Regions from separate parts of the Eubacterium sp. 1001713B170207_170306_E7 genome, predicted to be linked through region 2. Evidence: riboswitches for the same ligand, from Rfam matches in the RefSeq annotation. Region 2 holds a riboswitch; each other region holds the start of a gene.
The links. Region 2 has a riboswitch for cyclic di-GMP ahead of I2B62_RS14790 (prepilin-type N-terminal cleavage/methylation domain-containing protein). Riboswitches for the same ligand answer to the same signal wherever they lie in the genome.

Region 1 (4,245 bases), on a different contig from region 2:
GGGCTTTTAAAGCACACCGCCGCGTTCAGGATCAATACAAAGGCCGTAAGCTGCGTCTGACCGCTTTTGCCGCGCTGACCATCACCTTTGGTTTGTTTTTTGAGACCAATGTGGAGCGTTACTATTATGCCTGGGATATGCCGGTTAATGGTTATCCCTACACCTTTACGGTCAATGCCAAGCTCTCACATGTCAGGGAGCCGGAGGGCTATGATCTGGCCTTTCTGGGAGAGAGCATCAAAAATACCCAGCAGCCTCTGAGTACAGCGGCAGTGGGGCGTGGCGGAATAACGGAGAAAGCGGCTTCTGGCCCGGTGGCGAAAAAAAATAATCAACCCAATATCATTGCCATTATGAACGAATCCTTCAGCGACCTGCGGACCGTTGGCGACTTCTCGACCAATATTGACTACATGCCTTTTATTGACAGCCTGAGTGAAAACACCGTTAAGGGAAATCTCTATGTTTCGGTCTTCGGAGGCGGCACCTGTGATTCCGAATACGCTTTTCTGACTGGGAACACCACAGCCTATCTGCCGGAAAACGCAAGGCCCTACCAGCTGTATGTCAAGGGGCCGGCGCCCAGCCTCGTGTCGACGCTGAACTATGAGGGCTACAGCAGCTACGCCATCCATCCCGGTGAACGGAATGCCTGGAACCGGGATAAGGTTTATCCGAATTTTGGCTTTCAGCAGTTTTTCTCGAATGAAGAATTTATCGATGCAGACCGCACGCGGGAGTCGTGGGTCAGCGACGCGGCCACCTATGACAAGGTTATTGAGCTCTACGAAAACAAGGGCGATCATCCATTGTTTGTCTTTGATGTGACCATTCAGAACCACGCCGGCTACCAGCTGAATGCCGACGATCTGGAGCCGGTGCTCCTGGAGGGCATGGAAGGAAGCTACCCTGAAACCGAGCAGTATTTATCCCTGATGCGCGATTCGGACGCGGCCTTTAAGAATCTGATCGACTATTTCAGCGGACAGGAAGAACCGACACTGGTGGTCATGTTCGGAGATCATCAGGCGTATATTGAGCAGGCGTTTTATGAAGAGCTCATGCAGAAGCCTCTGGACCAGTGGAGTACGGAGGAGCTTCAGAAGCGCTATGTCACGCCCTTTGTCATCTGGGCAAATTACGATATTCCGGAGGCGCAGGTAGATAAGCTGAGTGTGAACTACCTCTCCAGCCTTTTACTGGAGCAGGCGGGCATCCAGGGGACGCCCTATAATGATTATCTCATGAAGCTGTCCGAGACACTGCCGGTTATCAACTCGGTGGGGATCATTGACAATGAGGGGCAGTATTTCAGAAAGGGTGATCCGACCATTCATGACCGTGATGTCCTGGAATACCGGCAGATGCTCTATAATAATATGCTGGATACCGCAAGACGGCGAAACGATCTGTTTTATCCGGCTTCGGACTTTTAATTTAAAAACCCCCGGATCACTTCACAGCGATCCGGGGGTTTTTATTTATTTTTTAACTTTAAAGCCGTCGGTCATTACCTTGATGACATCGCACACGATTTTGGACTGCTCGTCATTCAGCCCCTCCATTGCAGTGGACAGAAAGTGAATCCGGCTGGTAAACGACTCGACGGGGAAATCAGCAAGAAGTGCGCTGACAGGAATCTCCAGTGCGTCGGAGATGGTGATGAGCGTTTCAAGCTTGGGCAGATGGGTTCCGCGTTCCAGCATGCTCAGATAATTCGGCGTGATATGAACGCGCTCCGCAAGCTGGTACTGCGTCAGTTTTTTATTGAGACGGGCTTCACGAATATGCCTGCCAATAACTTTATTATCCATTGTAAATAACTCCTCTGCGTGAGATTGGGGCAATAAAAAGACCCCGGCATAAACCAAGGGCAGGGAGATTGCATTCAGTAAGTTAAATACCCGAGCAACCGGCTGTCGTTTCATTTTTAAATGAATTAGACCCTTGGCTTTGCGTCACTACTTTTCAGTAGTTTTGCCCTATTTCAAAATGATTCGGATGTATAGTATTTACTATAACTCACAATGCGAATGAAGTCAATATTCAATTATAGTTTTGTCTAAGAATTTAAACAATTAATTCAGTGATTTGTTATTTTGAAATGGTCACACATCAGTTTGACCATATTCTCAACTAATGCGAGCTGCTCCTCTGTCAAATCGTCGGACAGAATATGGAGTGCCGCGCGCGAGTCGTCCCGGTTCTCTGCAGGTTCTTCCATCAGGAGGTCATCGGCGGAGACAGACAGAATGTTGGCCAGCCGGATAAAGGTTTCCAGCCGGGGCAGCTGCGCGCCCCTTTCAATAATACTGAGGTAGGTGGGGGTGATACCGGCTTTTTTTGCCAGCTGGTTTTGTGTAAGATGGGCATCTTTTCGAAACTGGCGAAGCCGCTGCCCGAGGTATTTACTGTTCATCTGAAGTTCCTCCCGAGTATTTGACAGATAAGATTGAGAATAAGGAATCTATAAACAATTTTCATAGTAACATATTTTTGTAAAAGGTTCAAGGGTTTTAGAAATAATAGTTATAAATATGGAATAAAAAAAGAAACGCCCTGTATTGTGAAAAAAAATTTAATAAAAAGTAGTTCGATAAAAAAAGACCATGCTCCGGGCATGGTCTGAAAAAACTTATAAATTTTTTAGGGTATCGATGTATTCTTGTTTGCCGCGGCTTCCAACGAAACGTTCCACTTCGCTGCCGTTCTTTAAGAATACACAGGTCGGGATGCTCATGACATGAAACTGTCTGGCCAGATCGGTGTTTTCATCCACGTTCAGCTTGCAGATTTTAGCATTTGCAGGGACTTCGCCGGCGATTTCTTCGATAATCGGAAGAAGCGCCTTGCAGGGACCACACCATTCAGCCCAGAAATCAACCATCACCGGGCCTTCCGTATAGTTTAACACTTCCGATTCAAAGTTAGTCATATCGACAGAGATGATATTTGCCATCTTTTTCACTCCTTGGATTTTTTTACAGTGATTATCATATCAATAATCTACCTAAAAATAAAGGGGAAAAATCTGGATTTTATGATAAAATAAATCCATGAAAAAAGGACTTTTATATACGAGATTAAAAGAACTCAGTGACACAGGGGCTTTGCGCTTTCACATGCCCGGTCATAAGGGAAAAAACTGTTTTGATAATGAAAATTGGGCAACCTTGGACACCACAGAGATACCGGGGGCGGATAATCTGCACGACCCTTCGGATATTCTTTTAAGGGTTCAGGAGAAGCTGGCCTCAGTCTACGGGTCAGCGGAAGCCTGTATCCTGGTGGGCGGCAGCACGGCCGGCATACAGAGCGCCATCATGGGCGTGTGCAGGGAGGGAGAGAGCCTTTTGGTCCCGTTGAACTGCCACCGTTCGGTTTATGCCGGGCTGGCGCTGGGCAGGATAAAGGGCATTTATTTTGAGCCGCAGTACGACGCGCGGCTGGGCTTTGGAAAAAGCGTTACCCCCGGGCAGGTCGAGGAACAGCTGAGGATGCACCCGGAGGCAAAGGGGATGATACTGGTCAATCCCACCTATTACGGTACCATCAGTGATGTCGCGGCCATTGCAGAGCTGCTGCACAAAAAAGGCAAGGTGCTGATCGTAGACGAAGCCCACGGGGCACACCTGAGGTTTTGCGCCGCGCTGCCGCCCGACGCGGTGGCTTGCGGGGCAGATATTGTGATCCAGAGCACGCACAAGCTTCTGGGGGCTTTTACCCAGAGCTCCCTGCTGCATATGCAGGGGCCCCTGGTAGAGCGGGGCCGCGTCAAAAAATTTCTGGCCATGCTCCAGTCCTCCAGCCCCAGCTATCTGCTGATGATGAGCGTGGAAAACGCTGTGGACGAAGCCTGTGAAAAAGGGGAAGCCGTTTTTCAGGCCATCGCAGACCGTTGGGATTTTTACCGGAAACGGACAGGGGCGGACGACGGTATTGCCCTTTACGCGCCGGAAAGAGGACAGGTCTACGATAAAAGCAAGTGGCTGCTGATGGTAAAGGACGGCCGGGGAACAGATGTTGAGAAGCGCCTGCTCACAGATTTTAACATCCAGTGCGAGATGTCCGGTTTTAATTATGTGCTGGCCATGACAGGAATTGGCACGACACCCGACGAGCTGGACCGCCTGATGGCGGCAGTAGCAGATATGAACAGGGAACGTCCCAAGGTCTCAGAACCGCCGGAGGCTGAATGCGTCAGTCTTTGGAAGCACGAGGAAAAATATCCCCTGTGGCAGGCGC
Region 2 (4,245 bases):
AGGCATTTTACTTTTGATCATCCTTGGAATAGACCGTTCGCACCTTTCCATCGACAATCACATTTTTTCCTGGTTCAATTATAACATTGATGTTATTTTTAATCATCTCAATTTTATCAATGGAGCCATCCCGGTTATCGTCCACAATGGTCAGCTTGGTGACCCCCACGTAGATGTCGTCCGGCCCCACCAGCTCCCGCAGGTCATCTGCGTCCGGAATGCGGTAAGGGCTCTCCGGCGTCTCGGCGGACTTAAGCTCCGTCGCCCGTATCTGGGCCGCCAGATAAATGGTCCGCGCCTCAGCAATCACCGCGTCCTTTTTGGCGTCGTCGATAAAATGGAGATAGCCCGGGATGATGATCACTGCCAGCAGGGCAATGACCACAATGACGGTGATGAGCTCCATCATGGTGAAGCCAGAGGTATCTTTGATCAGATTTTCAGGTTTGCGGTCAAAGCGCATGACAACACCTCCTGCGGCTGTTTTCGGGTTTTCGGGATAGGGACTGGTGGATTATTTTATTTTTGTGACTTCGGCGGAGCCGCCGGGGGTGATTTTAACAAGATAACTTTGTGATGCATCAATATACTCGACCCATTTAACAATACCATTTGTACTGCTATCAAGCAGCACTCCTATTCTTCCTGTATTCCCTTTATTTGGATCCCATATAATTGGAGGCTCGTTTGACGATATTCTTATGTCCCAAACTTCCAAATCACCTAAATCATTTTTCAAAACATCAATCAACTTATCGCTGACAAAGTCATTATCGCCTTTAAATTCTGTAGACGCCGTCTGTGCCGCCACATAAACTTCTCTCGCCTCGGCAATCGCGGCTTTTCCTTTGGCGTCCTCCACAAATCCCAGCATGGCCGGAATAGTGAAAGCCGCTAAAATCGCCAGGATTACCAGTACTACAATCAGTTCAACCACGGTAAAGCCCTTTTGGTTTTTAAGCAGCTTTTTTAGTTTAGACACAGATTCCACCTCCTGAAATCCTGAAAACACAACAGTTATTCTGCTAAAAAATCAATTGAATCCTATTTTTATGATAAGAAAGCATTTAAAATACTTTTTTACAAATATGCAATAAAGATGAAACCTTGAAAACAGAAAAAAACACTAGCCTACACCTGTTCCGGTCTGCTTTCAATCTTTCACCTGAAAAGCTTTCCCCTGATAAACTGTCAACTACTCTCTTTTCTGGCAATAAAAAAAGCGCCTAAAAAATGGGGAGAAAAGGCCGGCTGCGGCGCTGCAGGCTCGGCCTTATATTATTACACTGTATAACCAGGTGCTGTCTTCATCTTTTCAACAGTAGCTTCACTTCCAGAGGCTTCCATATTTAAAGTAATCAAGTATCCACTTGTAACCCAATATTTCACTTCGGTTACTTTACCATCAGTTACTGTAACCATCCATTCACTACCATTTGTTACTTTATCTCCATCTGTAACATCACCTGATAATTTATTTAATGCACCTTTCTGAATACTAGGCGCTTTTGTATCTCCACTTGGTGATGTTTTAACCCCACTTTGTACAAAAACTGCATCGTAACCTTGAGCATCAGCAGTTTTTCCACCAGCTATAACTTCTGTTACAGAGCCCGAATAAGCCATATAAATTTCTCTCGCTTCTGCGATTCCAGCTTTCCCTCTAGCATCATCAACAAACCCCAACATCGCCGGAATCGTGAACGCCGCTAAAATCGCCAAAATAACCAATACAACAATCAATTCTACCAAAGTAAAACCTTTACGGTTTTTCTTCAGCTTGTTAATCATCTGAATCATTTACATCTCTCCTTTTATGTTCTCTTGTTTACCTTATAAATATAAACCTTTATTTAAACCGTCCGCGCCATGACGATTATAAATGAAGTCATTACCTGCCCCAGCATGCCTTTTTGTTAAAGGCCGCTCAAAAAACAAAAATAGCCGGAAACCACACAGGGCTTTCGGCCGTCTACCGTTTTGGCAGCTGGCTGTCATATCGGACTGGAGCTCCCGACGTAGACCCTGTAGTTTTGCGCCACGGGCTTTCGCACCGCTTTGCCTTTTGAACAATTCTATTCTACAACTGATTCGGACAATTGTCAAGAACTATAAAAACCAGTTACTTTTAAAAACTTTAAAAGGTTCCAGCCATTCACCATTAATACAGGTTTGCACACTTTCAAAACCACATAAATATGCTTTTTTCGCTTCTCTTATAGCTATAGGTTATTATAAATACTGTTTCATTTACCACCAGTATTAAGCTGATGGTAAAAACAGTACGATTTTGGTAAAGCCCTCAATCTTTTTCAAGATTTTTTCAAATTTTCATTTCCTTAAATCATATTCAAATTTTACTTGATTTTCATTGCTCAGCCGCACCACTATTCCGCAGAATATCCAGAAAACAGGCGCTACCGTCACCACCGAGATATTAAAGCAGCCTGCGACCATATAGGCGGCCACACTGCAGATCAGCGGTATGAGCATGGGAGACCTGCGCCAGCTTTTAATGCCCTGGTACAGCGTTGTCCCCTCAAAGGCCAGATAACTGAGCGCTGCAGGGATTCCGCTGCTCACAGCGATGTGCAGGTACTCGTTGTGGGCGCGGTCGATGACGAGATGGTGCCCGGTCACCCGGATAATATCGTTCTCGAAATACTGTCCCATAACCTGTCCCAGCGTCTCAATGCCAAAGCCGGTCAGCGGCCGCAGCTTAATGAGCTCCACGGTTTTTGACCAGATAAAAAGCCGGCAGGAACCGCCCTTTTCCCAGTCGTCCCCCTTGATGGCTTTCGACAGATCGGCAAAAACACTGAAAAGCCGGGCGCCAAATCCGGTGTTTATCAGCAAAAAAACAAGGGTCAGCACGACAAACAGACCGCTCACCACCACGAAACGGCATCGGTTTTCTTTTTCTCTCAGCAGGAACACGCCCAGCAGGATAAAGCCCAGAAAGCTGCCGATCCATGCGCCGCGCGTATTGGTGCACAGCAGGCAGAAGTACACCAACCCACAGGGCAACAGGCAGATCCTGGGGCCTCTGATAAAAGCATAGATGAGAATCGGCAGTGCCAGTGTCAGAAAAGAACCCAGAAAATTGGGGTTGCCGATGGTGGCATAGGACGAACCAGGGCCGCCGTACATTAAAGGATCCTGGGGCTGAAAGTCCAGACCGAATTTCTGAAAAATGCCGTAGAGCGCCACACAGGATACGCCCACGGCATACAACCGCACATGCCAGGGCTTAAAGGTGTAGAAAAAAGCGCCCAGCATCATTAAAATACCATAAAACAAAATGGCGGAGTAGCTCTCCAGCCGGAAGGACCGCCCCTTAAGCGAGAGCATCACATCGGTCGAGAAGGGCAGCGTAATGGTCACGCACAAAAGATACAGCAGCACCAGCTTGACCGGCAGCGGTATTTTAGGTTTCCCGGTAAAATACCCTGTAAGCGGCCGCACATACAAAAGCAGCAGACCAAAAACCAGCACCTCAATGGTCATCAGCTTGGGCATGTACAGGGTATCGCCAAAGGGCGGCACAATGATCATGGGCACCGCTCCGGCAATGACTGCCAGCACCGCCGAGGCGGCTGTTTTAAGCTCGGGTCGTTTCAGCATTATTCTTCCATTCCGTCATTTTATTTTTTCGGCTCCTTCAGTTTATTTTATGGGTAAATTATATTATATTGTACATCTATTGTAAACAACTTGATAAAACGATCCTTTTTTCGGTATAACACGATATTTTTACAGACAATTAAGAATCGCTTGCTAAACTTGTGGCACATCTCGAAATAAGTTATAATATGATTAAACCATCTGAATGGGAGGCGATTGTATGCTGGCGTCAAAAGGTTACTATGACGGGAAAAATATTTTACCCCTTGAAAAGCTGCGTTTAAAAAAGAATCAGCTTGTTAAAATAACGGTTTTGGATGAATATGCCGACGAAAAGGAAATTGCACGCTTAACGGGAAAAAAAGGTTCTTCCAGAGGACTTTTTGCAAAATATGCTAACCCAGAGAAAATCGGTCATGAAAAAAATGCATGGCCAGATGCCGTAAAGGAAAAATATACCGATGACGATGCTCTTTGATGCAAATGCCGTTCTGCGATTCAATTTAAACGATCATGAAGAAATGGCCGATAAGGTAGAAGAAATTCTTCAAAAAGAAACGGTTTCCCTTACGATCGAAGTCCAGGCAGAGATTGTATATGTTTTAGAGAAAGTCTATTCTG
Region 3 (4,245 bases), on a different contig from region 2:
CGCATTCATTCAGGAATCCCGCCTGGTCGCCAGTTTCCACGCCCTCCGCGATAACCTGAAGCTGCAGGTCATTAATCATGCCGATGGTATGCTCAATGATGGTCTTGCCCTTCTCGGTTGCCACGCTTTCGTTAAAGAACTCGCGGTCCAGCTTGATGGTGTTGACCGGCACATTTTTGAGCATATTGAGCGAGGAATAGCCTGAACCAAAATCGTCCATTGAGAAGGAGATGCCCTCCTCACTGAGCCGCTCCATGCCGTGGTACAGATCCACCGTGTTCTCCACAAAGCTGCTCTCTGTCAGCTCAACCTCCAGCAGCTCCTTGGGAATATCGTAGCGTCTTATGATGTGCAGCAGCTTTTTATAAAAATTCGGGTTATACACCTGCACTCTGGACACATTGACTGATACCGGAACCGCTTCCATTCCCCTGTCCAGCCAGGATTTTATCATTCGGCAGGTTTCCTCCCAAACGTATTCGTCCAGCTTGATAATAAAGCCATTGCGCTCAAAAAGCGGGATAAAACGGTAAGGTGTCAGGAATCCCCTTTCGGGATGATCCCAGCGTACCAGCGCTTCCGCACCGATCACTTCGCCTGTCTGCACATTGTGCTTGGGCTGGAGATACACCTTAAACTGGCCCTTCTTCAGCGCGTCATCCATCTCGTTTTCAATCCGCTGCTCCTCAAGCTGCTTGGCCCTCAGCTTTTTATCATAAAAGGCCCACTGTTTGATCAGACTCCCCTTTATGGTCTTCTGGGCCAGATTTGCCCAGTCACAGAGAATACTGATCTGGACGCTCCGGTCCCTCACAATGCAGATACCGCAGGAGGGCATCACCTGATAGGTTTCTGAATACCGGTTGATTTCTTCGAGTATCTTCTGGATACGCGCAAGCAGAGGCCTGCCGGAGCCGTAGGACACACAGAGGCAGAACACGTCGCTGTTCATGCGCCCAAAGGCGTCCAGCGGGCCCATATGAGACGAAATAACCGTTGCCATAAAACGGAGCAGCCGGTTGCCCTCCTCACGCCCGTACAGATCGTTAATAAACTTAAACCGGTTAACATCCAGGCGCACCACGGCATACTTCTGCTCTGGGTGCTCCTGGATCAGCTTTTCTGCCTGAGTGTAGAAGGTGTTGATGTTATAGATACCGGTCAGCATATCAAATTCTGCCCGGTACTTCAGCGTCTCGTGGGCGCGTTTGGACTCGTCGATGTTGTTCAGAGTGCCGATCACCCGGTTAAGTCCGCCGCCTTCGTTGTACAGCACATTAAATACGATCTTGCACCAGACATAGCGGCCCTTTTTATTGCAAAGGCGGATTTCCAGCTCTACCTGCCCATTGCTGATGGCGTCCATGCTCATTTTCTGCTTTAATGTCTTAATGTCCTCGGGATGGACGACTCCGTCGTTCAGCCAGATTATTTTGATATCCCGGCCATCATAGCGGCCCATAAAATTTTGCGAAAACTCCGGTGCGTAATAGCGCTTACCGGTCTCAATGTTCCACTCAAACACCAGGGTGTTTGTCTGACCCACGACCAGACGGTAGCGCTCGTCGTCCACCTGCTTTTTCTGGAGCGTTTCGTTTTCCTTCTCCACGGCCTCCAGCTGCTTTTTATATTCAATGTCCATGATAAAGCAGAGCAGGATCTCATCCTGCTCGCCCTCAATTTCTGCCGGAAAAACCGTCAGCGAAGCCCAGTGATAAACGCCGTCCACCCACAGCTTTCTAAACTCTCCGATGACACTGGTTTTTCCGGAATCCAAAACCGCGTGTATTTTGTCAATATCAAAAAAATCCAAAAAACGTCTCGAATCCTCCGGATGGATCATGTGAGCAGCCACATCGGCAATGCCGTCTGATAAAGCCCCGTCTTTTGCCGGGATGACGTATTTACCCTCGACATGATAGATGAGCCGATAACGATTTTTGGTCACATTCAGTTCATAGAGCTCGTCGTAAATATTGCGCAAAGCTACACTATAAACATTATTTTCAATGGTTTCATTTGTCTTTTTCCCTGCCATTTCACAGCTCCTATTATGGGTTTAACTGCAGCTGGCTGCCCTACAGTATATCTGTTTAGGCCCTGTAGCTTTGCGTCTCTGTTTTTCAGCAGATTTGCCCTAGTATTAGTTTCGTTTATATTTCATTCTATTATATAATAATTATTTTTGAAACACAACTCCTATTTTTTACAAAAAAAGCAGGCGTAAGCCTGCTGTATTTCGCTTTATTCGCTGTCATCCTCTTCGTTAATCAGATAGGTTAATGTAAACAGGCTGTCGGTGATGTTCACACTCTCAACCACCACATCATCCGGCACTGTCAGGTCCAGAGGCACGAAGTTCAAAATAGCCTTGATTCCGAGCTCTACAACATGGTCTGTGGTTTCCTGCCCAACCTGCTGCGGTACACTCAGGATACAGATGTCAATCTTGTGATGCGCCACAAAGGCGTCGAGATCGTCCATGTGGTATACGGTCACATTGCCCACCTTTTTACCGATCTGATCCGGATCCACGTCAAACATGGCCTTGAAATGAATGCCCTCTTCCTTAAAGCGCTCGTAATTGACAATGGCATGGCCCAGGTTCCCAGAACCGATGATAATGCAGTTATACTGGAGGTCCAACCCCAGAATCTTGCGGATAGCTTCCTTCAGCTCTTTTACCTTATAGCCGTACCCCTGCTGACCGTACGCGCCGAAGGAATTCAAATCCTGACGGATCTGCGAGGCGGTCAGCCCCATCATAGCCGCCAGCTCCTTAGACGAGATTTTTTCAATATGTTGATCCTGTAAATCGGTTAAATACTGGTAATACTTGGGCAGACGCTTAACAACTGTCATCGATACCCTTTTTGAAAAAGTTTGCATTCTGCACTCCCCTCCTGCGTCGTACTTATCCTTTTTATTATATCAAGTTGTTAAAAAAACGTCAATTTTTATGACCGAATTAATTAAAAATTTGTCAAAGTTTTTTGATTCCTTCAGAAATCCCGCAAACAAATGCCTTTGCAGTGTCTTGAAAAGCAATTAATCGGTGATGTCGGACATCAGATTAAGATGCGGACTGCCGATCACCTTGGCCACATCCAGCACAAAGGCGATGCCCATACCCGGCTTGTCGATTTCAATTTTTTTCTGAATCGAGCAGAGCACCGCCTTTCGGATCGCCGCGTCCACCAGAATCAGGACAATCTCCTTTTCCGGCTCAATGGTAATGCCAAAAAACCGCGCGTTTTCATGGATACCGGACCCGCGCCCGTACATGACGGTCGCGCCGTCGGCCCCGCCCTGCTTGGCGGCGTCGATGACCTCGCCGGACATATCCTTTTCCACAATCACCACAATCAGCTCGGTCTTAATTTTATTTCTGTCTTCCATTTTTTCCTCCATCATTCGCTAAGTAATCTACATATTATATATGATTAAAATCTTATGTCAATACGGGTTAAGCATCACGGGCCTGCTTTTCACACTGCCTTTTTCTGTAGGCCTCCTTCTGCCTGTAAAAAAAGCCCAGCAGCAGGGTTGTCAGAATGGGTGCGAGGGCGATCAGCGCCACCACGCCAAAGCCGTCCAGCAGCGGATCGCGCCCCGGCGTCGCACCTGCCACAGCTACTGAAAGCGACAGGATAAAGGTCGAGCACATGGGCCCTGTGGCCACTCCGCCGTTGTCAAAGGCCATGGCCAGAAAATTCGGCTCTACAAAGCGGCCGAGAATAAAGGCCAGGATATAGCCAGGAATCAGAATCCACCACAGCGAAATGCCCACCAGCAGCCGGATCATGGCTGTCATAACCGCCAGCGCCACCCCCAGCGAGATGGCCAGCAGCATGACCCGCGCCTTGATGGCGCCGCTGGTCATTTCCTCAACCTGCTTGACCATGACCTGGACGGCCGGCTCGGCAAAGGCCACCAGAAAGCCGATGGCAAAGCCCAGCGGAATAAGGATCCAGCTGTACTCAAGCTCCGCGAGGGCCGCGCCTAAAAACTCACCTGCGGGCACAAAGGCGATATGTACTCCCTGGAGAAAAAGCACCAGTCCCAGGTAGGTTACCACAAAGCCGCCGATAATCCGCTTAATGACCGGCGGCCGCAGCCGCAGTCCAATGGCGTTCAAAAACAAAAAAATCAGGACGATGGGCAGAATGGCCAGGAAAACCTCCCATGCCACCTCTGTTATACCATCCAATAAATGACTGATCAGGTTCATCTGAAGATCACCCC

Region 1: another riboswitch for cyclic di-GMP. It lies ahead of I2B62_RS13830 (helix-turn-helix transcriptional regulator); the one in region 2 lies ahead of I2B62_RS14790 (prepilin-type N-terminal cleavage/methylation domain-containing protein).
Region 3: another riboswitch for cyclic di-GMP. It lies ahead of I2B62_RS12505 (EAL domain-containing protein); the one in region 2 lies ahead of I2B62_RS14790 (prepilin-type N-terminal cleavage/methylation domain-containing protein).

What each region holds. Positions count from the first base shown of each region.
Region 1 covers NZ_JADMVE010000005.1:224,904-229,148, forward strand. Annotated here, with positions in the region: gene I2B62_RS13825 (LTA synthase family protein) at 1-1,436, shown strand, start outside; gene I2B62_RS13830 (helix-turn-helix transcriptional regulator) at 1,482-1,814, opposite strand; cyclic di-GMP riboswitch class I at 1,905-1,992, opposite strand; gene I2B62_RS13835 (helix-turn-helix transcriptional regulator) at 2,084-2,419, opposite strand; gene trxA (thioredoxin) at 2,636-2,959, opposite strand; gene I2B62_RS13845 (aminotransferase class I/II-fold pyridoxal phosphate-dependent enzyme) at 3,057-4,245, shown strand, end outside.
Region 2 covers NZ_JADMVE010000006.1:47,451-51,695, reverse strand. Annotated here, with positions in the region: gene I2B62_RS14800 (type II secretion system protein) at 8-463, opposite strand; gene I2B62_RS14795 (prepilin-type N-terminal cleavage/methylation domain-containing protein) at 515-982, opposite strand; gene I2B62_RS14790 (prepilin-type N-terminal cleavage/methylation domain-containing protein) at 1,282-1,800, opposite strand; cyclic di-GMP riboswitch class I at 1,980-2,073, opposite strand; gene I2B62_RS14785 (O-antigen ligase family protein) at 2,332-3,624, opposite strand; gene I2B62_RS14780 (hypothetical protein) at 3,845-4,102, shown strand; gene I2B62_RS14775 (PIN domain-containing protein) at 4,086-4,245, shown strand, end outside.
Region 3 covers NZ_JADMVE010000004.1:412,464-416,708, forward strand. Annotated here, with positions in the region: gene I2B62_RS12505 (EAL domain-containing protein) at 1-2,038, opposite strand, end outside; cyclic di-GMP riboswitch class I at 2,062-2,147, opposite strand; gene I2B62_RS12510 (redox-sensing transcriptional repressor Rex) at 2,245-2,889, opposite strand; gene I2B62_RS12515 (P-II family nitrogen regulator) at 3,049-3,399, opposite strand; gene I2B62_RS12520 (DUF1538 domain-containing protein) at 3,467-4,231, opposite strand; gene I2B62_RS12525 (DUF1538 domain-containing protein) at 4,228-4,245, opposite strand, start outside.